DNA from 4 places in the Phreatobacter oligotrophus genome. Region 3 is predicted to be linked to each of the others. Evidence: predicted binding sites of a transcription regulator. Region 3 holds the regulator's gene; each other region holds the start of a gene.
The links. Region 3 encodes PhoB, which activates phosphate uptake and scavenging genes when phosphate is short. Its sites were predicted from a motif close to TGTCATNNANCTGTCAT; they were not measured.
Positions count from the first base shown of each region.

Region 1: the regulator PhoB is predicted to act here: its motif matches at 2,791-2,807, upstream of ugpB (sn-glycerol-3-phosphate ABC transporter substrate-binding protein UgpB).
Region 2: the regulator PhoB is predicted to act here: its motif matches at 2,032-2,048, upstream of C8P69_RS11990 (PhoX family protein).
Region 4: the regulator PhoB is predicted to act here: its motif matches at 2,108-2,124, upstream of phnF (phosphonate metabolism transcriptional regulator PhnF).

Region 1 covers NZ_PZZL01000003.1:71,313-75,880, reverse strand. The annotation lists gene C8P69_RS07525 (SRPBCC family protein) at 1-278, opposite strand, end outside; gene C8P69_RS07520 (VOC family protein) at 290-718, opposite strand; gene C8P69_RS07515 (hypothetical protein) at 859-1,113, opposite strand; gene C8P69_RS07510 (hypothetical protein) at 1,220-1,621, opposite strand; gene rsfS (ribosome silencing factor) at 1,773-2,186, shown strand; gene rlmH (23S rRNA (pseudouridine(1915)-N(3))-methyltransferase RlmH) at 2,239-2,715, shown strand; gene ugpB (sn-glycerol-3-phosphate ABC transporter substrate-binding protein UgpB) at 2,907-4,226, shown strand; gene ugpA (sn-glycerol-3-phosphate ABC transporter permease UgpA) at 4,293-4,568, shown strand, end outside.
Region 2 covers NZ_PZZL01000004.1:462,526-467,093, reverse strand. The annotation lists gene C8P69_RS11990 (PhoX family protein) at 1-1,991, opposite strand, end outside; gene C8P69_RS11985 (hypothetical protein) at 2,197-2,409, shown strand; gene C8P69_RS11980 (GlcG/HbpS family heme-binding protein) at 2,476-2,982, opposite strand; gene C8P69_RS11975 (methyl-accepting chemotaxis protein) at 3,123-4,568, opposite strand, start outside.
Region 3 covers NZ_PZZL01000001.1:724,486-729,053, reverse strand. The annotation lists gene C8P69_RS03645 (ABC-F family ATP-binding cassette domain-containing protein) at 1-1,774, shown strand, start outside; gene phoB (phosphate regulon transcriptional regulator PhoB) at 1,780-2,484, opposite strand; gene phoU (phosphate signaling complex protein PhoU) at 2,525-3,229, opposite strand; gene C8P69_RS03630 (ATP-binding protein) at 3,364-4,568, opposite strand, start outside.
Region 4 covers NZ_PZZL01000005.1:250,272-254,839, reverse strand. The annotation lists gene C8P69_RS13445 (carbon-phosphorus lyase complex subunit) at 1-804, opposite strand, end outside; gene phnH (phosphonate C-P lyase system protein PhnH) at 808-1,542, opposite strand; gene phnG (phosphonate C-P lyase system protein PhnG) at 1,542-1,997, opposite strand; gene phnF (phosphonate metabolism transcriptional regulator PhnF) at 2,133-2,852, shown strand; gene phnE (phosphonate ABC transporter, permease protein PhnE) at 2,856-3,731, opposite strand; gene phnE (phosphonate ABC transporter, permease protein PhnE) at 3,728-4,568, opposite strand, start outside.

The DNA of each region.
Region 1 (4,568 bases), on a different contig from region 3:
ACCTTGCCGTTGCCGCTCCAGTCATAGACCGCGCCGACGCCGCTCTCGGCGCCGGACAGGGTCCTGGTCATGGACGGGTCCTTTTCCTCCCACGGCGACCAGCGCGGCCATTGCCGGAAGTCGGCGATGAGCGGCTGGATGCGCTCCGGCGGCGCCGCGATCATTGTCGATCGCTCGAGGCGGAAATGGTCGGGCCGCGTGGCGGCGTAGGCGAGGGCGCCGCTGATGAGCACGGCGATGGCGACGAGGGCATAGAGCATGCGGCGAGGTCCTTTCATGGCGCTGGTCGTCATGCCTTCGCCAGCGGATGGGCAAAGCTCCAGGAATGGCCGAAGGGATCGACCACCTGACCATAGCGGTCGCCCCAGAAGGCATCGTGCGGCGCCATGACCGTGGTGGCGCCGGCCTTCATCGCCCGCTCGTACCAGGCGTCGCAGCTCTCCACCCGCAGGTGAATCGTGACGGAGCTGCCGCCGATGCGCGGCGGAGCGCCGAAATTGGTGCCGGGGAAGCTATGTTCCGGGAAATCGTCGTGAAGGAAGACGTGCGAGCCGTTGATCAGCAGGTCGGCATGCAGGAGGCGCTTGCCATCCTGGGACGGCATCCGCGAAAGCTCCTCCGCACCGAGCGCTTCGGCATAGAAGGCAATGGCCGCTGCGGCGCCCTCGACGTTGAGATGGGGGATCACGGCCTTGGCGGGGACCTGGCGGTCGGTCATGGCGGGCGCCTTTCGAAAGGGGTGAGTGGGGGAGCGCGGCGCGGACGCCGGCGGTATTCACTTAACGTATTAGTTAAGTATTGAGGTGAAGGCCTCCCCTGTCAAGCCGGGGCGGCGGCGGGCCGCCGCCCCGTGCCGCATCAGCTCTTGAACCAGAAGCCGACGGCGAGCCCGATGGCGAAGAGGACCAGCACGACGTTGCGATAGAGCCTGTCGATGTGGTCGTAGCGCGAGGGTGCCAGGGCGAGGACGTCGAAATCGTCCTCGCGCCGCCGTGGCCCGGTGGGCGGCGCAGCGGGTTCTCGTGCGGTCTCGCGGGCCGGAGCGGCGAGGGGCTCATGGTCGATGACGATGGGCGCGGCGGGGCGCGGGTTGGCCTGATGCTGCAGGGACATGGAATGTGCTCGATACGGGCCACGGCCACGGCAGGGCGTGGCATCGCCGCCCGAGCGGGCGGCCGGATGCGTGGCGGATGAAGGGATGGGGTGTGCTGGCGCGGGCTCAGGCCGGCGGCGCGCGCGGCTCGGGGCGAAGGCGCCGGACGCCCTCACCGGCGGCAGGGGCTGCCGGGGGCTGAGGCGCGGCCCGATGGCCCCTCTCGGCGAGAGCGGCAACGTCGGGACGGGGTGGCGCGATACGATCGTCGCCGGCATCGGCGCCGGCTCCGGGCTTCGCCACCGCAGGCCGCATCGCGGCGCGCATCGCAGCGGCGGGCCGCAGGACGGCAGTGAGATCGGCCTGCCGCTCCCAGCCGCCGGCCAGGTCCGGCCCTGCATGGCGGGCGTCGGGAGCCGTCGCGATGCCGAGGCCGAGGGCGAGGAGAAGGGGCAGCAGGAGCGGCATGAGCCGTCCGCTCACCGCTTGGACCCAGGCGGTGAGGTCGGAAGCCCCGGCCGGGCTCATGCTGCGGATCGCGCACCTCATCGCCCTCAGATCGGGGCATTCGGCCGCCGGGTCAACCGCTCCGGATGAGGAACGGTTTTTCAAACGTCACGTTTTCGGCTATGATGTGGTTCGTTGCGCCCTTGCGGCGCGAAGCAGAGAGGATTGGACCCTGTCCACCACAACCCTGCCGGGTTCGGCCGCCAGCGCGCCGCCCACCGGGACTCCGACGGCCAGCACCGCGCCCGCGGACGTCCTCAAACTCGTCCTCGACACCTTGGAAGAGAACAAGGCCGAGGAGATCCAGGCGATCGACCTCAAGGGCAAGACCTCCATCGCCGATGCGATGGTGGTGTCCTCGGGCCGTTCACACCGCCATGTCGGCGCGCTCGCCGACTATCTGATGAAGGCGCTGAAGGAAGCCGGCGTCGGCCAGGTCCGTGTCGAGGGCCTGCCGGCCTGCGACTGGGTCCTCGTCGATGCGGGCGACGTCATCGTCCATGTCTTCCGGCCCGAGGTCCGCGCCTTCTACAATCTCGAGAAGATGTGGTCCGCCGCCCGTCCGGGCGACCGGCTCGCCGGCTGACATCATCGGCTGATCGGCGCCGGCGCCGCGGAGCATCGATGCGGCTCATGCCATGCGCCTGATCCTTCTTGCCGTCGGCCGCACCAAGGCGGGCCCGGAAACCGAGCTCGCCGCCCGCTACCAGGACCGCGCCGCCAAGGCCGGCAAGGCGCTTGGCTTCCGCGGTGTGGAGGCGATCACGCTCGACGAAAGCCGCGCGGCCGACGTGGCCGCCCGCAAGGCGGAGGAAGCCACCGCCATCCGCCGCGCGAAGGCCGGACGGCTCGTGCTGCTCGACGAGCGCGGCAAGAGCCTCGGCAGCGCCGACTTCGCCGCACAGATTGGACGCTGGAAGGATGCCTCGGAGGAGGCCGCGACCATCGTCATCGGTGGACCTGACGGGCTCGATGCGCCGCTGCGCGCCGAGGCTGACCTCGTGCTCTCCTTCGGCGCCATGACCTGGCCGCACCAGCTCGTGCGCGTCATGGCGATGGAGCAGCTCTACCGCGCCGTCACGATCCTCTCCGGCCATCCCTATCACCGGGTTTGAGGCGTTCCGGCATGGTTCGTGTGGATAAATCGCGGCGATCCGGGCCGCGCAGGCTGGACATAGCGCCCCTTACGTTGTCATCGAACCTTCACTAAACTGTCACCCGTCCGTCGTCTGGCGGACCCAGAACGGCGCGGCCCTTGCCGCAAGCCGCACCGCCGCCGCAAGGCGTCCGTTGGGAGGTTTATTTCATGTTCAACCGTCGTTTCATGCTCGCGGCCACGGCCGCAGCCATGATGGCCGCTACTCCGGCGGCAGCCCAGGTCGAGATCCAGTGGTGGCATGCCATGACCGGCGTCAACAATGACGTCGTCAACAAGCTTGCGCAGGACTTCAACGCCACCCAGACCGAGTTCCGCGTCGTGCCGGTCTACAAGGGCTCCTACCCCGACACGATGAATGCCGGTATCGCGGCGTTCCGCGCCGGCAACGCCCCGCACATCCTCCAGGTCTTCGAGGTCGGCACCGCCACGATGATGGCCGCCCGCGGCGCCATCAAGCCGGTGTTCCAGCTGATGGCCGAGGCCAACGAGCCCTTCGATCCGAAGGCCTACCTGCCCGCCGTCGCCGGCTACTATTCGACCTCCCGCGGCGAGATGCTGTCCTTCCCGTTCAACTCCTCGTCCTCGGTGATGTGGTACAACAAGGACGCCTTCCGCCGCGCCGGCCTCAATCCGGACGCCCCGCCGAAGACCTGGCCGGAAGTGTTCGAAGCGGCCAAGAAGCTGCGCGCCGCCGGCTTCGACAAGTGCGGCTTCTCCTCGGCCTGGATCACCTGGCTGAACGTCGAGCAGTTCTCGCTCTGGCACAACGTGCCGCTCGCCACCCGCGCCAACGGCATCGACGGCTTCGACACCGAGCTGCGCTTCAACTCGCCGCTGCATGTCCGCCACCTGCAGAACCTCATCGACCTGCAGCGCGACAACACCTTCTCCTATTCGGGCCGCACCAATACCGGCGAGGGCCGCTTCACCTCCGGCGAATGCCCGATCTTCCTGACCTCCTCGGGCTTCTACGGCAACGTCAAGGCCAACGCGAAGTTCGACTGGGCCAATGCCCCGATGCCCTACTATCCGGACGTTGCCGGCGCGCCGCAGAATGCGACGCTGGGCGGCGCCTCGCTGTGGGTCATGGGCGGCAAGCCGGCGGCCGAATATCGTGGCGTGGCGAAGTTCCTCGCCTTCCTGTCGCAGACGGATCGTCAGGCTCGTCTCCACACCGACTCCGGCTACCTGCCGATCACGCAGGCCGCCTACGAGCAAGTGAAGGCCTCCGGTTTCTACCGCGAGAACCCCTATCTCGAGACGCCGATCCTGCAGCTGAACAACAAGCCGCCGACCGAGAACTCCCGCGGCCTGCGTCTCGGCAACATGGTGCAGATGCGTGACGTCTGGGCCGAGGAGATCGAGGCGGCGCTGGCCGGCCAGAAGAGCGCCCAGGCGGCTCTCGACGCCGCCGTGTCGCGCGGCAACACCATGCTCCGGCAGTTCGAGCGCACCGTTTCGCGCTGACCATCATTGTGTCTATCGGATCGGGGCGGGCCTCAGCCCGCCCCGGTGCCGTCTGAGGGGATCGTCATGGAAAAGCGCGTCGTTTTCGACGGCAAGATCCTGCCTTACGCGCTGCTGATGCCGCAGCTCCTCATCACCATCATCTTCTTCTACTGGCCGGCGGCTCAGGCCGTCTGGCAGTCCTTCCTGATCCAGGACGCCTTCGGCCTGTCGACCGAGTTCGTCTGGTTCGAGAACTACGCCGTCCTCTTCGCCAATCCCGACTACTACCGGTCGATGCTGACGACCCTGGTCTTCTCGACCCTCGTCACCGTCTTCTCGCTATCGCTGTCGCTGCTGCTC
Region 2 (4,568 bases), on a different contig from region 3:
CCGATCTTGCCGCCGCCCTTGCGGGTGATGGCGACGATCGCGGGACGCGGCGGCATGTCGGGCGAGAAGTCCGGCCAGCGGGTCGCCGGGTTCTCGTAGGTGGCCGGCGCGGCGTTCGGATCTTCCGGGTCGGTCTCGCCGGGATGCTGGAGCGCCACGAAGAAGGTCTCGCCATCGGGGGTGAACTCTGGCCCGCAGAGCTCGGCGCCGAAGGGGCACTTGAAGAAGAGCTTGGAGGTGCCGCGACGCTCGCCCTCCGTTTCCATCGCCCAAACGCCGTCGTTGCGGCCGGTGCGGTTGGGGAAGTTGCCGTCGGTGGCGACCCACAGGCGCCCGTCGGCGTCGATGGCGCAGTTGTCGGGCATGCCGAACCAGCCGTCCTTGGTCGTGCGGCTGTTGAAGGTTGAACCGACGGTCGCGATGGAGGGGTCGCCGCAGCGCACCAGGATGTCCCAGGTGAAGCGCGGGGCGGCGTGGTCGCGTCCATCGGGCAGCATCTCGACGATGTGGCCGAAGCGGTTGTCCGCGCGGGGATTGGCCGGGTTCACCTCGTCCGCCTTGCGGCGGTTGTTGTTGGTGAGCATGACATAGACCTTGTCGGTCCGCGGATTGGCCTCGACATCCTCCGGACGGTCCATGCGGGTGGCGCCGAGCAGGTCCGAGGCGCGGCGCGCCTCGATCACCACGTCGGCCTGCGAGTGGAAGCCGTTCGCGGGGATGAGGGGCCCCTCGCCGAAGACCAGCGGCAGCCAGTCGCCCGTGCCGTCGGCATTGTAGCGGGCGACCGACAGCGTGCCGGAATCGAGGAGGTTCATGTCACGGGCGCGATCGCCGGAGACGCGGCCCTCGGTGACGAAGCGATAGACGTAGTCGTAGCGTTCGTCGTCGCCGGAATAGAGGACGTAGCGCCCATCCCGGGATGTGATGCCGGCGGCGCCCTCGTGCTTGAAGCGGCCAAGCGCCGTGCGCTTCTTCGGCGTCGACGTCGGGTCGAAGGGATCGATCTCGACCACCCAGCCGAAGCGGTTCGGCTCGTTCGGCTCCTTGGACAGGTCGAAGCGGGGCTCGTAGTCGCCCCAGTTCATCCACCGGCCGGGAATGCCCATGCGGCGGTAGTTGGCAGTCTCGGCATGGCCCTCGGCGAGGCGGCCGGAGAAGTAGCCGTTGATGTTCTCCTCGCAGGACAGCCAGGTGCCCCAGGGCGTGCGGCCGCCGGCGCAGTTGTTGAGCATGCCGAGGACCCGGCGGCCCGTCGGGTCAGCGCTCGTCTGCAGGCGCGAATGGCCGGCGGCGGGTCCGGTGATCTCCATCGGCGTCTCGGCGGTGATGCGGCGGGCATAGCGCGAGCCGGCGACCACCTGCCAGCGCTCGCCCGTGCGGCGGACCTCCAGGACCGAGCCGCCATGGGCCATCATCTCGACCGCGGCGAGCTCCTTCGTCATCCCGGCGAAGGCCTTCTCGCGGCCGAGCGGGCCCCCGGCGTCCTGGCGGCCGAGGCCGGGGAACATCAGCTCCTCGTTGGTATATTCGTGATTGACGCAGAGCAGGCCGTGGGCCGAGGGGTTCGCCGCGCCCGGCACGGGAAAATAGCCGAGATAGTCGTTGTTATAGCCGAACTGGCGCGCCTGGGCGGCGGCGGTCTGGGTGGTCGGCGCGAAGGCCGGCGCATCGGCGAGGACGGCATCGCCCCAGCGGATCAGCACCTCGGCATTGTAGCCCTCGGCGACCTCGGCGCGGTCGGTCGGGGTCGAGTCGAGCTCGCGGAAGGCAAAGGCGGATGCCGCGCCCTGGGCCGCGGCGGTGCCGGAGGCCAGGGCCGCCGGTCCGAGCGTCGCCGAGATGGCGCCGACGCCGAGCAGGCCCTTCATCAGGTCGCGCCGGCCGAAGCGGGCGGCGACGATGTCGCCGAGGGTCGGGCCGGTCGCCGGGCTGCTGCCGCGGTCCTCGGCGTCTTCGGCGCGCTGGGATGTGTTGCGGATGTCCTGGCTCATGGCTGTCTCCTTCGGCGTGGGCGAGTTGAAGCGCGCCCATGTGACCGTCCGGTGACACGACCCTACGTCACCTGCGACCCAAAAGTCACAGCTGCGTGCAATGCGCCGCGCGCATGGGGGGCGGCCCGTCCCGCGCAAAGGCCTCGTTTACATCTGCGGGTCCATGGTCGTGCCGGCGTAGAGCGAGGCGTTCCGGAGTTGCGTCATGGACCGCGTATTGGGACTGGTCACGATCGAACAGGACATGGCGAAGCTGATGCGCGCCGCCGAGCGCGCGGGCCTCGCCCTCGGTTGCATCGATCCGGAGGAGACGAGCCTCGTCCTGCCCGGTGACGAGACCGATTCTGCCTGGACACTGGGGCGGATCGGCGCCTGGGCCGTCACCATGGCGCTGGCCGGAGCCTTCCTCATCCTCTGACAACAGGCTGGGCGTGAAGCCTCACCCGCCGTCATCAGCCCATGGCGGCCGGCCGAGCCGCGGGCATCACGGCGTGATCGCTGCGGCAAGGGCCGCGAGCCCGGCCTGGGCGCAGCCCTCATCGCCAGCGCCGCCCGCCCCGCCAACGGGCACGCCGGCAACGCCGATCCCACCGACCACGTCATCGCCCATCCGGATGGGCAGGCCGCCGCCCAGCGGCGTCATGCGATCGAAATCCATCAGGGCGGCAGCGCCGGGATTGCGGGCGATGACCTGGCCCATCTGGGTGGTCGGGATGCGCAGCATGGCCGCCGTATAGGCCTTGCGGGCGGCGCCTTCGAGGAGATGGGGGTTGGCGCCATCCGCCCGGAGCGTGACGCGGACATTGCCCGCGCGGTCGGCGATGGTCACGGCGATCCGGTAGTTCTGGCCAAGGCATGTCTCGATGGCGGCGCGGGCGCCGGTGAGCGCCGCGGACAGGGGGATCTGCCGTTCAATGACCAGGCTGTCGGCGCTGGCCCATGTCGGGGCTAGGCAAAGGAGGCAGGCGGCAAGGCGATGAAGAGCATGCATGGCGGACTCGTCTGCGGACTTTCGGTGCACCCGGTTCCGCAGGCAAGATTCGGCCCAGCTCACTGTCGCTCTTTGGCGATGGTCGCTCGCCGGGCCGGCGAGGACGCCCGAGGCGGCCCCCGCCGATTTTGGAAGACGCGTCAGGCCGCCCGGACGGTCGCCAGGAACTGCCGGACCTCGGCGGACAGGCGCTCGGCCTGGCGTGCGAGGTCTGACGAGGCGGTGAGCACCTGGCTTGCGCCGTGACCGGTCTCTGCGGCCGCCTGCGCCACCGAGGTGATCGCCGCAGAGACCTCGTTCGTGCCGGTGGAGGCCTGGCTGACCGAGGCGACGATCTCGCGGGTGGCCGAGCCCTGCTGTTCCACCGCCGAGGCGATGGAGGAGGTCGCCTGGTGGATGGAGCCGATGCTCGCGGTGATCCCGGCAATGGCCTGGACGGCCTTGCCGGTCGTTTGCTGGATGGCGACGATCTGGGCGCCGATTTCGCTGGTGGCCTTGGCGGTCTGCGAGGCAAGACCCTTCACCTCCGCGGCAACCACCGCGAAGCCCTTGCCGGCTTCGCCGGCCCTGGCCGCCTCGATGGTGGCGTTGAGGGCGAGGAGGTTGGTCTGCGCGGCGATGGTCGAGATCATCTCGACGATGGCGCCAATGCGGGCGGCGCCGTCCGTCAGCTCCGCCACGATGGAACGGGTGGCATCGGCCTCGTCGACAGCGCTGCGGGCGAGCCCGGCGGATTGTTCGACCTGGCGGCCGATCTCCTGGACGGACGCGCCAAGCTCCTCGGCCGAGCCTGCCACCGCGGTGACGTTGGCGCCGGCTTCCTCCGCCGCGCTCGCCACCGAGGTCGACTGGGCGGAGGCCTCCTGGGCGGAGGCGGAGAGCTGGGTGGCCGTCGCCTGCATCTCGGTCGCGGCGGCCGAGACCATGTCGACGATGCCGCCGACGGCGGTCTCGAAGCGGTCGGCGAGCTCGTGCATCATCGCCCTCTGCTTCTCCGCCTCGGCGGCCTTGGCAGCCTCCTGCTCGGCGCGCAGACGCTCGGTTTCCATGCCGTTGGCGCGGAAGGTCTCGGCCGCGCGGGCGATGTCGCCGACCTCGTCCTTGCGGTCGGCGCCATAGGCGGCGACCTGATAATTGCCCTTGGCCAATTCGCCGAGAACGGCGTTGAGGCGGCCGATGGGGCGGGAAATCCCGACCTGGCCGATCAGCAGCGCCAGGGCGATGCCGGCGACGATCGCGGCGGCGATGATGATGGCAAGGAGCGTCGTGCGGGCATCGGCTGTTGCGCGGACCTCGCCGACAATGCCCTGGGAATGGGCGAGGATCATGTTGGTGGTCTCGACGAGCAGGCTGCGCGCCGTGCTGGAGCTCTCCTTGCTGGCGAGCGCCAGGGCCGCCAGCCGCTCGCGCTGCTCAAGGGTCGCTGCGCCGCGCACCGTGCTGGCGAAGGCGATGGTCGCGTCGCTGCGGGCCTTTGCGGCAGCGAAGGCCTCCTCGGCCTTGCGGACGGCCTCCTGGATGGCGGGAACCGGCAGAGTGCGGATCACGCCAAAGCGCTCACGTGCCTGATCGGCCTCGCGCGCGAT
Region 3 (4,568 bases):
CTTCGGTGGCACGCCCTTGCTCACCGCCGCCGCGCTGTCGGTGGAGGCCGGCGACCGGCTGGCGCTGGTCGGCCGCAACGGTTCGGGCAAGTCGACGCTGCTGAAGATCGCCGCGGGCCTGGTGGAGGCTGATTCCGGCAGCCGCTTCGCCCAGCCGACGGCGACGATCCGTTACCTCCTTCAGGAGCCGGACCTCTCGGCATATCCGACCACCCTCGCCTACGTGGAGAGCGGCCTCGGGCCGGGCGATGACCCATATCGCGCCCGGATGCTGCTGGAGGAACTGGGGCTGACCGGCGAGGAAGGCACCGCCTCGCTTTCCGGGGGCGAGGCGAAGCGCGCGGCGCTCGCCCATGCCATCGCGCCGGAGCCGGACGTGCTCATCCTCGACGAGCCGACCAACCACCTCGACCTGCCGGCCATCGAATGGCTGGAAAAGACGCTGAAGCGCCTGCCCTCGGCCATCGTCATGATCAGCCATGACCGGCGGTTCCTGGAAAACCTGTCGCGCACCACCGTCTGGCTCGACCGCGGCGTCACGCGGCGGCTCGAGAAGGGCTTTGCCCATTTCGAGGCCTGGCGCGACGAGGTGCTGGAGCAGGAGGAGAAGGAGCAGCACAAGCTCGACCGGCAGATCGCCCGCGAGGAGCACTGGCTGCGCTATGGCGTCTCGGCGCGGCGCAAGCGCAATGTCCGCCGCCTCGCCAACCTGCACACCCTGCGCAAGGATTTCCGCGAACACCGCAAGGCCGTCGGCACCGTGTCGATTTCGGTGAGCGATGCCGACCTGTCGGGCAAGCGCGTCGTCGAGGCGCGCGGCATCTCCAAGCATTTCGGCGACGGCGCGATTGTCGACAACCTCACCATCCGCATCCTGCGGGGCGACCGGCTCGGCATTGTCGGGGCGAATGGCGCGGGCAAGACCACGCTGGTCAAGATGCTGACCGGTGTGCTGCCCCCCGATTCAGGGTCGATCGAGCTCGGCACCAACCTCGCCATGGCCAATCTCGACCAGAAGCGCGACGAACTCGACCCGGCCATGCCGCTCGCCGAGGCGCTGACGCGCGGGCGCGGCGACTACGTGACGATCAATGGCGAGAACCGCCACGTCGTCGGCTACATGAAGGACTTCCTCTTCGCTCCCGAACAGAAGGGCACGCCGCTGGGTGTCCTGTCCGGCGGCGAGCGCGGCCGGCTGATGCTGGCGCGGGCGCTGGCAAGCCCGGCGAACCTGCTGGTCCTCGACGAGCCGACCAACGACCTCGACCTCGAGACCCTCGATCTCCTGCAGGAGATGCTGACGGATTTCCCCGGCACGGTGATCCTCGTCTCCCATGACCGCGACTTCCTCGACCGCGTCTGCACCTCGGTGCTGGTGAGCGAAGGCGCGGGACGCTGGATCGAATATGCCGGCGGCTATTCGGACATGGTGATGCAGCGCGGGGCGGGCGTCTCGGCCCGCACGGTGGAGAAGCCGAAGGCCGAGAGCGCCGCCGCTCCCGCGCCACGCACCGAGAAGCCGGCGGACCAGCAGCGCCGGAAGCTGTCCTTCAAGGACAAGCACGACCTCGACACCCTGCCCGCCCGGATGGAGGCGCTGCAGCGCGACATCACCAAGCTGCAGGCGATCCTCGCCGATCCCGGCCTCTATGCCCGCGACCGCGCCGCCTTCGACAAGGCGAGCGCCGCAATGACCAAGGCGCAGGGCGACTTGTCGGCGGCCGAGGACCGCTGGCTGGAGCTGGAGATCCTCAAGGAGAGCCTCGAGGCCTGACCGCCTCAGGCGGCGCCGCCGGCGAAGCGCTCGTTGAAGGAATAGCCCGAGCCGCGCACGGTGCGGATCGGATCCGCCTCCCGGCCGCGCTTCACCGCCTTGCGCAACCGGCCGATATGGACGTCGACCGTGCGCTCGTCGATGTAGACGTCGCGGCCCCAGACGCCGTCCAGCAGCTGCTCGCGGGTATAAACCCGGCCCGGCGACTGCATGAGGAATTCCAGCAGGCGGAACTCGGTGGGCCCAAGATTGATCTCACGGCCGGCGCGGTGGACGCGGCGCGTCTCGCGGTCGAGCTCGATGTCGCCGGACTTGAGGACGCTGGAGAGATGCTCGGGCTTGGCCCGGCGCAGCAGGGCGCGGATGCGGGCGAGCAGCTCGGGAACCGAGAAGGGCTTCACCACATAGTCGTCGGCGCCGGTGGCGAGCCCGCGCACGCGCTCGCCCTCCTCGCCGCGCGCGGTGAGCATGATGACCGGCAGGCGCTCCGTCTCCGGACGCACGCGGATGCGGCGGCAGAGCTCGATGCCCGAGAGGCCCGGCAGCATCCAGTCGAGCAGGACGAGATCCGGCACCGCCTCGCGCAACCGCACTTCGGCCTCATCGCCGCGCCCGACCACCTCGACCTGATAGCCTTCAGCCTCGAGGTTGTAGCGCAGGAGGACGGTGATCGGCTCTTCGTCTTCGACCACCATGATGCGTGCGGTCATCGCTCGCTCCGTTTCGTCGCAGGCCGTGCCCGTGCGGGGCTCACGCCACCGGAACCATGCTGATCGTGTCGAGCTTCGGGCGCTCGTCGACCAGGGCCACGCCATTGACCATGTAGTGGATGGTCTCGGCGATGTTGGTGGCGTGGTCGCCGATCCGCTCCAGGTTCTTGGCGCAGAACAGGAGGTGGGTGCAGGGACCGATGTTGCGGGGATCCTCGAGCATGTAGGTGAGCAGCTCGCGGAACAGGGAATTGTAGAGGGCGTCGATGTCGCCGTCGGCGCCCCAGACCTCGAGGGCGGCCGCGACGTCGCGCTGGGCATAGGCGTCGAGCACCTGCTTCACCCGCTCCATGGCGAGGCGGGCCATGGCGTCGAAGCCGCCGGTGACCTTCGGAAGCGACTGCGTGCCGTTCATGGCGAGAACGCGCTTGGCATTGCTCTTGGCGAGGTCGGCGATGCGCTCGAGGTCGGCCGCGATGCGCAGGGCGCCGACGATCTCGCGCAGGTCGATGGCCATGGGCTGGCGCTTGGCGATGATGAGGATGCCGACCTCCTCGATCTCGCGCTGCAGCGCATCGACCTGGCCATCGGCGGCGCGCACCTGCTGGGCGAGCGCGTGGTCGTTGCGCATGAGCGCATCGATCGACCCGACGATCTGCTTCTCGGCGAGCCCGCCCATCTCCGCGACGCGCTGGGCCAGGCCCTTGAGCTCATTCTCGTAGGCGCTGACGGTGTGTTCGGTCATGGCAGGCTCCAACAGCTGGCGGCCGGGTCGGTCCACGGCGACCGCGGGCCTCTTCTAGGCCCCTCCCGTGACGCATCAATGACACTTGTTACGCCGCGATTTCAATATGTTGACAGATTTACGACGAGCCGCCCTCAAACAGGGGCTGCGCCATCCGGCGGCGTGGCGGCGGCCGCCGTTTCATCGCTGGCGAGCTCCAGCCGGACCGTGAAGGCCGCTCCCTCCCCGGGCGTGCTGGCGATGGAGAGCTTGCCGCGGTGGCGGTTGACGATGTGCTTGACCAGAGCGAGGCCGAGGCCGGTCCCGCCCTTGTCGCGGCTCGATGCGACATCGACACGGTAGAAGCGCTCGGTGAGGCGCGGCAGGTGCTCGGCGGGAATGCCGGGACCGAAATCGCGAACGGTCACCACGGCCTCGGTCGGCCGGCCATCCCGTCCCTCGGCATCGAGCGAGACGACCACGCGGCCGCCGGCCCCGCCATATTTCACCGCGTTCTGGACAAGGTTCTCGAAGAGGCGGAACAGTTCGTCGGCATCGCCGCGCACCCGGAGGGCCGCCTCGGCGGCCGCGATCTCGATGGTGACGCCCTGGTCGGCCGCGCCCTGGACGAGGGTGTCGCGGAGCTGCGCGATGAGGCTGACGAGATCAACGATCTCGGTCGGCCGCACATGCTCGTTCAGCTCCACCCGCGACAGCGACAGGAGGTCGTCGATGAGGCGCGACATGCGCCGCGCCTGGGTCAGCATGATGTCGAGGAAGCGGTCGCGGGCCGCGGGGTCGTTGCGCGCGGGTCCCTGGATCGTCTCGATGAAGCCGAGAACCGACGCGAGGGGCGTGCGCAATTCGTGGCTGGCATTGGCGACGAAGTCGGCGCGCAGCCGCTCCAGCCGCCGCTCCTCGGTGAGGTCGCGCAGCACCATGAGGATGTAATCGGGGCGCACGCCGTCGCGGGCCTCGGAGGTGATGGCCACTGGCACCGCGTCGACCCCGAACCAGCGCGCCACCGGAACGCGCTCCTGATAGTCGATGACCTGCGGCGTGTTGGCGGCGAGCGCCCTGCGCACCACGTCGACGACCTCCGGTGCGCGCAGGAAGAGCATCAGCGGCTCGCCCCGGCGCAGGCCCGGCAGCAGGCGGGTGGCCGCGGCATTGTGGGTGCGGACGACGAGCTTGGGGTCGAGCAGCACCGCGGGGACCGGCATGGCGGCCATCAGGCCCTCCACCGTCAGATCTGTGAGGCGGGCGGCGCGGCGGGCGAGCAGCGTCTCCTCCAGCGGCGCACGACCCTTCGGCCGCAGGCGCACCACGAAGCCGGCGAGGACGACGGTCAGGCCGGCGC
Region 4 (4,568 bases), on a different contig from region 3:
CGGCTCGGTCGCCGAGCCCTTGAACTGGTTGACCATCTGGCACTCGGTGACGGTGATGTCGCCGAGCGGGACGGCAAAGCCGAGATCCTCGGAGAAAAGCTCGACCTCAACCTCGCCGAGGCGGATCTCGCCGGCGAAGGGATGGGAGCGGCCGAAGCCGCGCTGCGTCGAATAGCCGAGCGCCAGGAGGAAGCCCTCGTCGCCGCGGGCGAGGTTCTGCAGGCGCAGGTCGCGGCCGGCGGGGAGGTCCAGCGGCTCCCGGGTGAGATCCGGCACGGGAGCGTCGGGATCGCCGGGCGGGTTGCGCTCGATGAGGTCGTCGGCGCCGAGCAGGTCGGTGACGCGCGGCATGGCCGTCTCGTCCGCCGCCGCGCGGGCCGGCTCGGGCGGCTCGCCGCCCGCCTCCAGCAGGAAATCGATGAGGCGATGGGTGTAGTCGAAGGTCGGCCCCAGAACCTGGCCGCCGGGAATGTCCTTGAAGGTCGCCGAGACACGGCGGGAGACCTGCATCGCGCCGGTATCGATCGGCTCGGTGGCGCCGAAGCGCGGCAGGGTGGTGCGGAAGGCGCGGACGAGGAAGGCCGCCTCCACGAGGTCGCCGCGCGCCTGCTTGATGGCCAGCGCCGCAAGGTCGCGATCATAGAGCGAGCCCTCGGTCATGACGCGGTCGACCGAGAGGGTCAGCTGCTCGCGGATCTGGGCGGGCGCGACTTCCGGCACCGCCGGATCGCCGCGGCGGCGGTGGGCGAGGAGCCGGTGGGCATTGTCGATGGCGCGTTCGCCACCCTTGACGGCCACATACATGGTTCAGGCCTCCACGGTGACGCGGGTGGTCCGCGGCAGGGCGGCGACGCCCTCGGGACCGGCGAGGACGAGGTCGACGCCGCGCGGGAAGAGGGCGTGGTTGGCGGCAAGGCGCGGAGCGATGTCGGCGGGAAGGCCGGCCACCGCGAGATGGGCGTGGCCCTTGATCCCCGGACCGGCGAGATCCAGGCGGATCAAGCCGGGCGCGACCCCTGTACCTCTCCCCGGCGGGGAGAGGTCGGCCAAAGGCCGGGAGAGGGGGTGAGCGGAGGTTGGTGCCCCCTCTCCCGGACGCTGCGCGTCCGACCTCTCCCCGCCGGGGAGAGGTGTGGGGAGTGCAGCGCCCAGGGACGCCACCTGCAGGATCAGCGTGGTCGAGCGGTCGGGGTAGATGTCCGTGCCCTGCGCGAAGGTCTCCAGATCGACAAGCGCGGCCCCATCGGCGATCAGAGCAAAGGCGGCACGGGCCGGCTCGGCGATGATCCGCGCGCCGGTGTGGAAGGTCAGCCAGGCGCCGACATCGGGAGCCGCCGCAAGGGCCCGATCGAGCCAGAGCGGCGTCTCGTAGTCGGCGAGGGCCACCGCGATGGCCGCGGCCGTGGGGCTGAGGGGCGCGGGCGCGCCGGCGAGGCCGGCGATGGGCTGCACCGAGCCCGGCCGGGCCATGGCGTTCATCACCGCGCGAAAGGTGCCTTGAGCGTCGCGGACGGGATCGGCGAAGGCGAGGGCGACGGCCATCAATTGTCTCCGCGGACCATGGTGAAGAAGTCGACGCGGGTGGCGGCGGTGCGCTCGCGCTTGAGCGTGGCTTCGGCGTCGATCCGTGCGCGCACCGGCGCCAGCACCGCCTCCACCGCCTCGCGGGTGGCGGGCGCCTGCCAGAGCGCATCGGCGAGGGCGGCCAGCCGCGCCTTGTCCTTGTCGCGGCCGAGCACGTGGCCGTAGCCGATCTCGCCGCCGGGCAGGGCGAGCGCGGCGCGGGTCACCGTCGCCTCGCCGAGATTGAAGGGCGCGCCGTCGCCGCCGATGCGGCCTCGGACCATCACGAGGCCGATCTCGGGGGCGCGCAGGACTTTGGCGTCGGCGGCAAGCGTTTCGAGCGCGGAAAGCTCAGGCACGGTCGCCCGGGCGACCACCGCCATGATAGCCTTGCGGGCGCTCGTCGAATCGCTGTGGGCGGGTTCGGTGTGCATGATTGGTGTATTCATCTAGACCAATTATGTCCTACAACGGCAAGCGTGCGGCGGGCAAGCGGAAATGCGGTTCCGGCGTGATCGGATGGCCCGTCCTATCGGCCCGGCCGATGACAGGAGCATGACGGAGGCAGGATGCTGGCGAGGGGCAGGGGCGTCACGGTCTGGCGCCAGATCGCCGAGACGATCGAGGCGGAGATTGCCGGGGGCGGGCTGACGCCCGGCACGCGGCTGCCGACCGAGGCCGCGCTGACGGAACGCTTCGGCGTCAACCGCCATACCGTGCGCCAGGCGATCAAGTCGCTGGTGGACAAGGGCCTGGTGCGGGTGACCCAGGGGTCCGGCACCTATGTTGAGGCGAAGCCGCTCTCCTACCCGATCGGCCGGCGCACGCGCTTCTCCGAGATCGTGGTGGGACAGGCACGCGACCCCGCCGGCAAGCTGCTGGGCTTCCGCGAGATGGGCGCGAGCGTCGAGATCGCGGAGGCGCTGGACCTGTCGCCGGAGGATCCGGTGGTGATGGTCGAGAGCGCCCATTTCGCCGATGGCGTGCCGATCTCCTGGGCGGTCACGGCCTTTCCGCTGCCGCGCTTTGCCGAGGTGCCCCAGGTCTATGGCGCGACCGGCTCGATCACCGCGGCGCTCGCCGCCTGCGGCGTGCCGGACTATCGCCGCGCCACGACGCGGATCGGCGCGTCGGTTGCCGATGCCGTCGATGCGAAAAGGCTGGAGATCGCGGAGGGGCGACCGGTCCTCGTCATCGACAGCGTCAATGTCGATCCCGAGGGCGTGCCCATCCAGTGGGCGCGCTCGCATTTCTGCGCCGACCGCGTCCGCCTGACGGTCGGCGGCTGAGGCTCAGGCCGCCTTGCGCTCGCCGATGAGGGCGAAGCGCAGCCGCGTCGAGACCTGGTCGATGATGGCGACGGTGACGAGGATCATCAGGATCAGCGCCGAGACATGCTGGTACTCCAGCACGCGGATCTGCTCGGCGAGGTGCAGGCCGATGCCGCCGGCGCCGACGATGCCGATGATGGTCGCCGAGCGGGTGTTGCTCTCGAAGAAGTAGAGCACCTGGCTGCCGAAGATCGGCAGGACCTGCGGCAGGATGCCGAAGCGGATCGCGTGCAGCGAGCTGCCGCCGGTGGAGGCGACGCCCTCGGAGGCCTTGCGGTCGGCGGCCTCGATCGCCTCGGAGAAGAGCTTGGCGAAGAGGCCGAAATTCGAGCAGATCAGGGCGAGGACGCCGGCGAAGGGGCCAAGCCCGACGACGCTCACCCAGATCAGCGCCCAGATGAGTTCGTCCACGCCGCGGATCGTGTCGAGGAAGCGGCGCGAGGCGAAGTGGATGACGATGTTCGGCACGATGTTCTTCGCAGCCAGGAACCCGACCGGCAGGGCGAGGATCGCCGCGGTGAAAGTGCCGAGGAAGGCGATGGCGACCGTCTCGCCGAGCGCATGCATGTAGATCCAGAACTTCGCCCAGGTGTCGGTCGAGGGCGGCAGCATGAACCAGATGAATTCACCGAGCTTGCCGATGCCGGTGATGATGCGGCCGGGCTGCACGTCGAGGGCGACGAGCCCGTAGACGAAGAGCAGGACCATCCCGCCAAGAATGACCAGAGGCTGCAGCCGGGTCCACAGCGGGGGTGAGAAGACCTGCGGGTAGCCGGCGGCGAGCGCCTCGCGGTCGTCGAGCGCGGCCTTGCGGAGCGGATGGATCGCGTCGGTCACGAGCGGTTCTCCAGTCCGATGAAGTGGTGGCGCAGCCGCTCGGTGCCGAGGTCGATCAGCATGACGGTCAGGACGATGAGCACCAGGATGGCGGAGACGTCGGCGTAGTAGAACTTGCGGATCGCCTCGACGAGGTCCTGGCCGATGCCGCCGGCGCCGACGAAGCCCATGACCGCCGCGCCGCGGACATTCACCTCGAAGCGCAGCAGGGCGTAGCTGGCATAGTTCGACATGACCTGCGGCAGGACGGCGAAGCGCATACGCTCGGTCCAGGTGGCGCCCGTGGCGGTGAGGCCGTCCAGCGGCTTCATGTCGATATTCTCGGCGACCTCGGCAAACTGCTTGCCCAGCGCGCCGAAGGTGTGGACGGCGATGGCGAGGAGACCGGCCAGCGGGCCCAGGCCGAAGGCGACGACGAAGATCAGCGCGAAGACGATTTCAGGGACCGTTCGGCAGAACTCGAGCCAGCGCTTGGCGAGGAAGCCGATCGTGCTGTTCGGCGTGAGGTTGCGGGCCGAGAGGAAGGAGAAGACGAAGCCGCCGATGGCGCCGGAGAGCGTGCCGACATAGGCGATGAGGATCGTCTCCCACAGCAGCTTCAGCCACTTGTCGAAGCCCCACATCCACTCGACCACGTCGAAGAGGACGAAGCGGCCGGCATAGGGGCCCTGTTCCAGGGTGAAGATGCGGCCGAGATAGTCGGTGAAGCGCCAGAGATTGGTGAAGAAGGTCGCCGGCTTCACGTCGGCGACGATGCCGGCGACGATGAAGGCGCCGACGAACAGCACCAGCCCGATGAGCACCTGCCGGCGCTTGGCGGAGACCGCCTCGGCATAG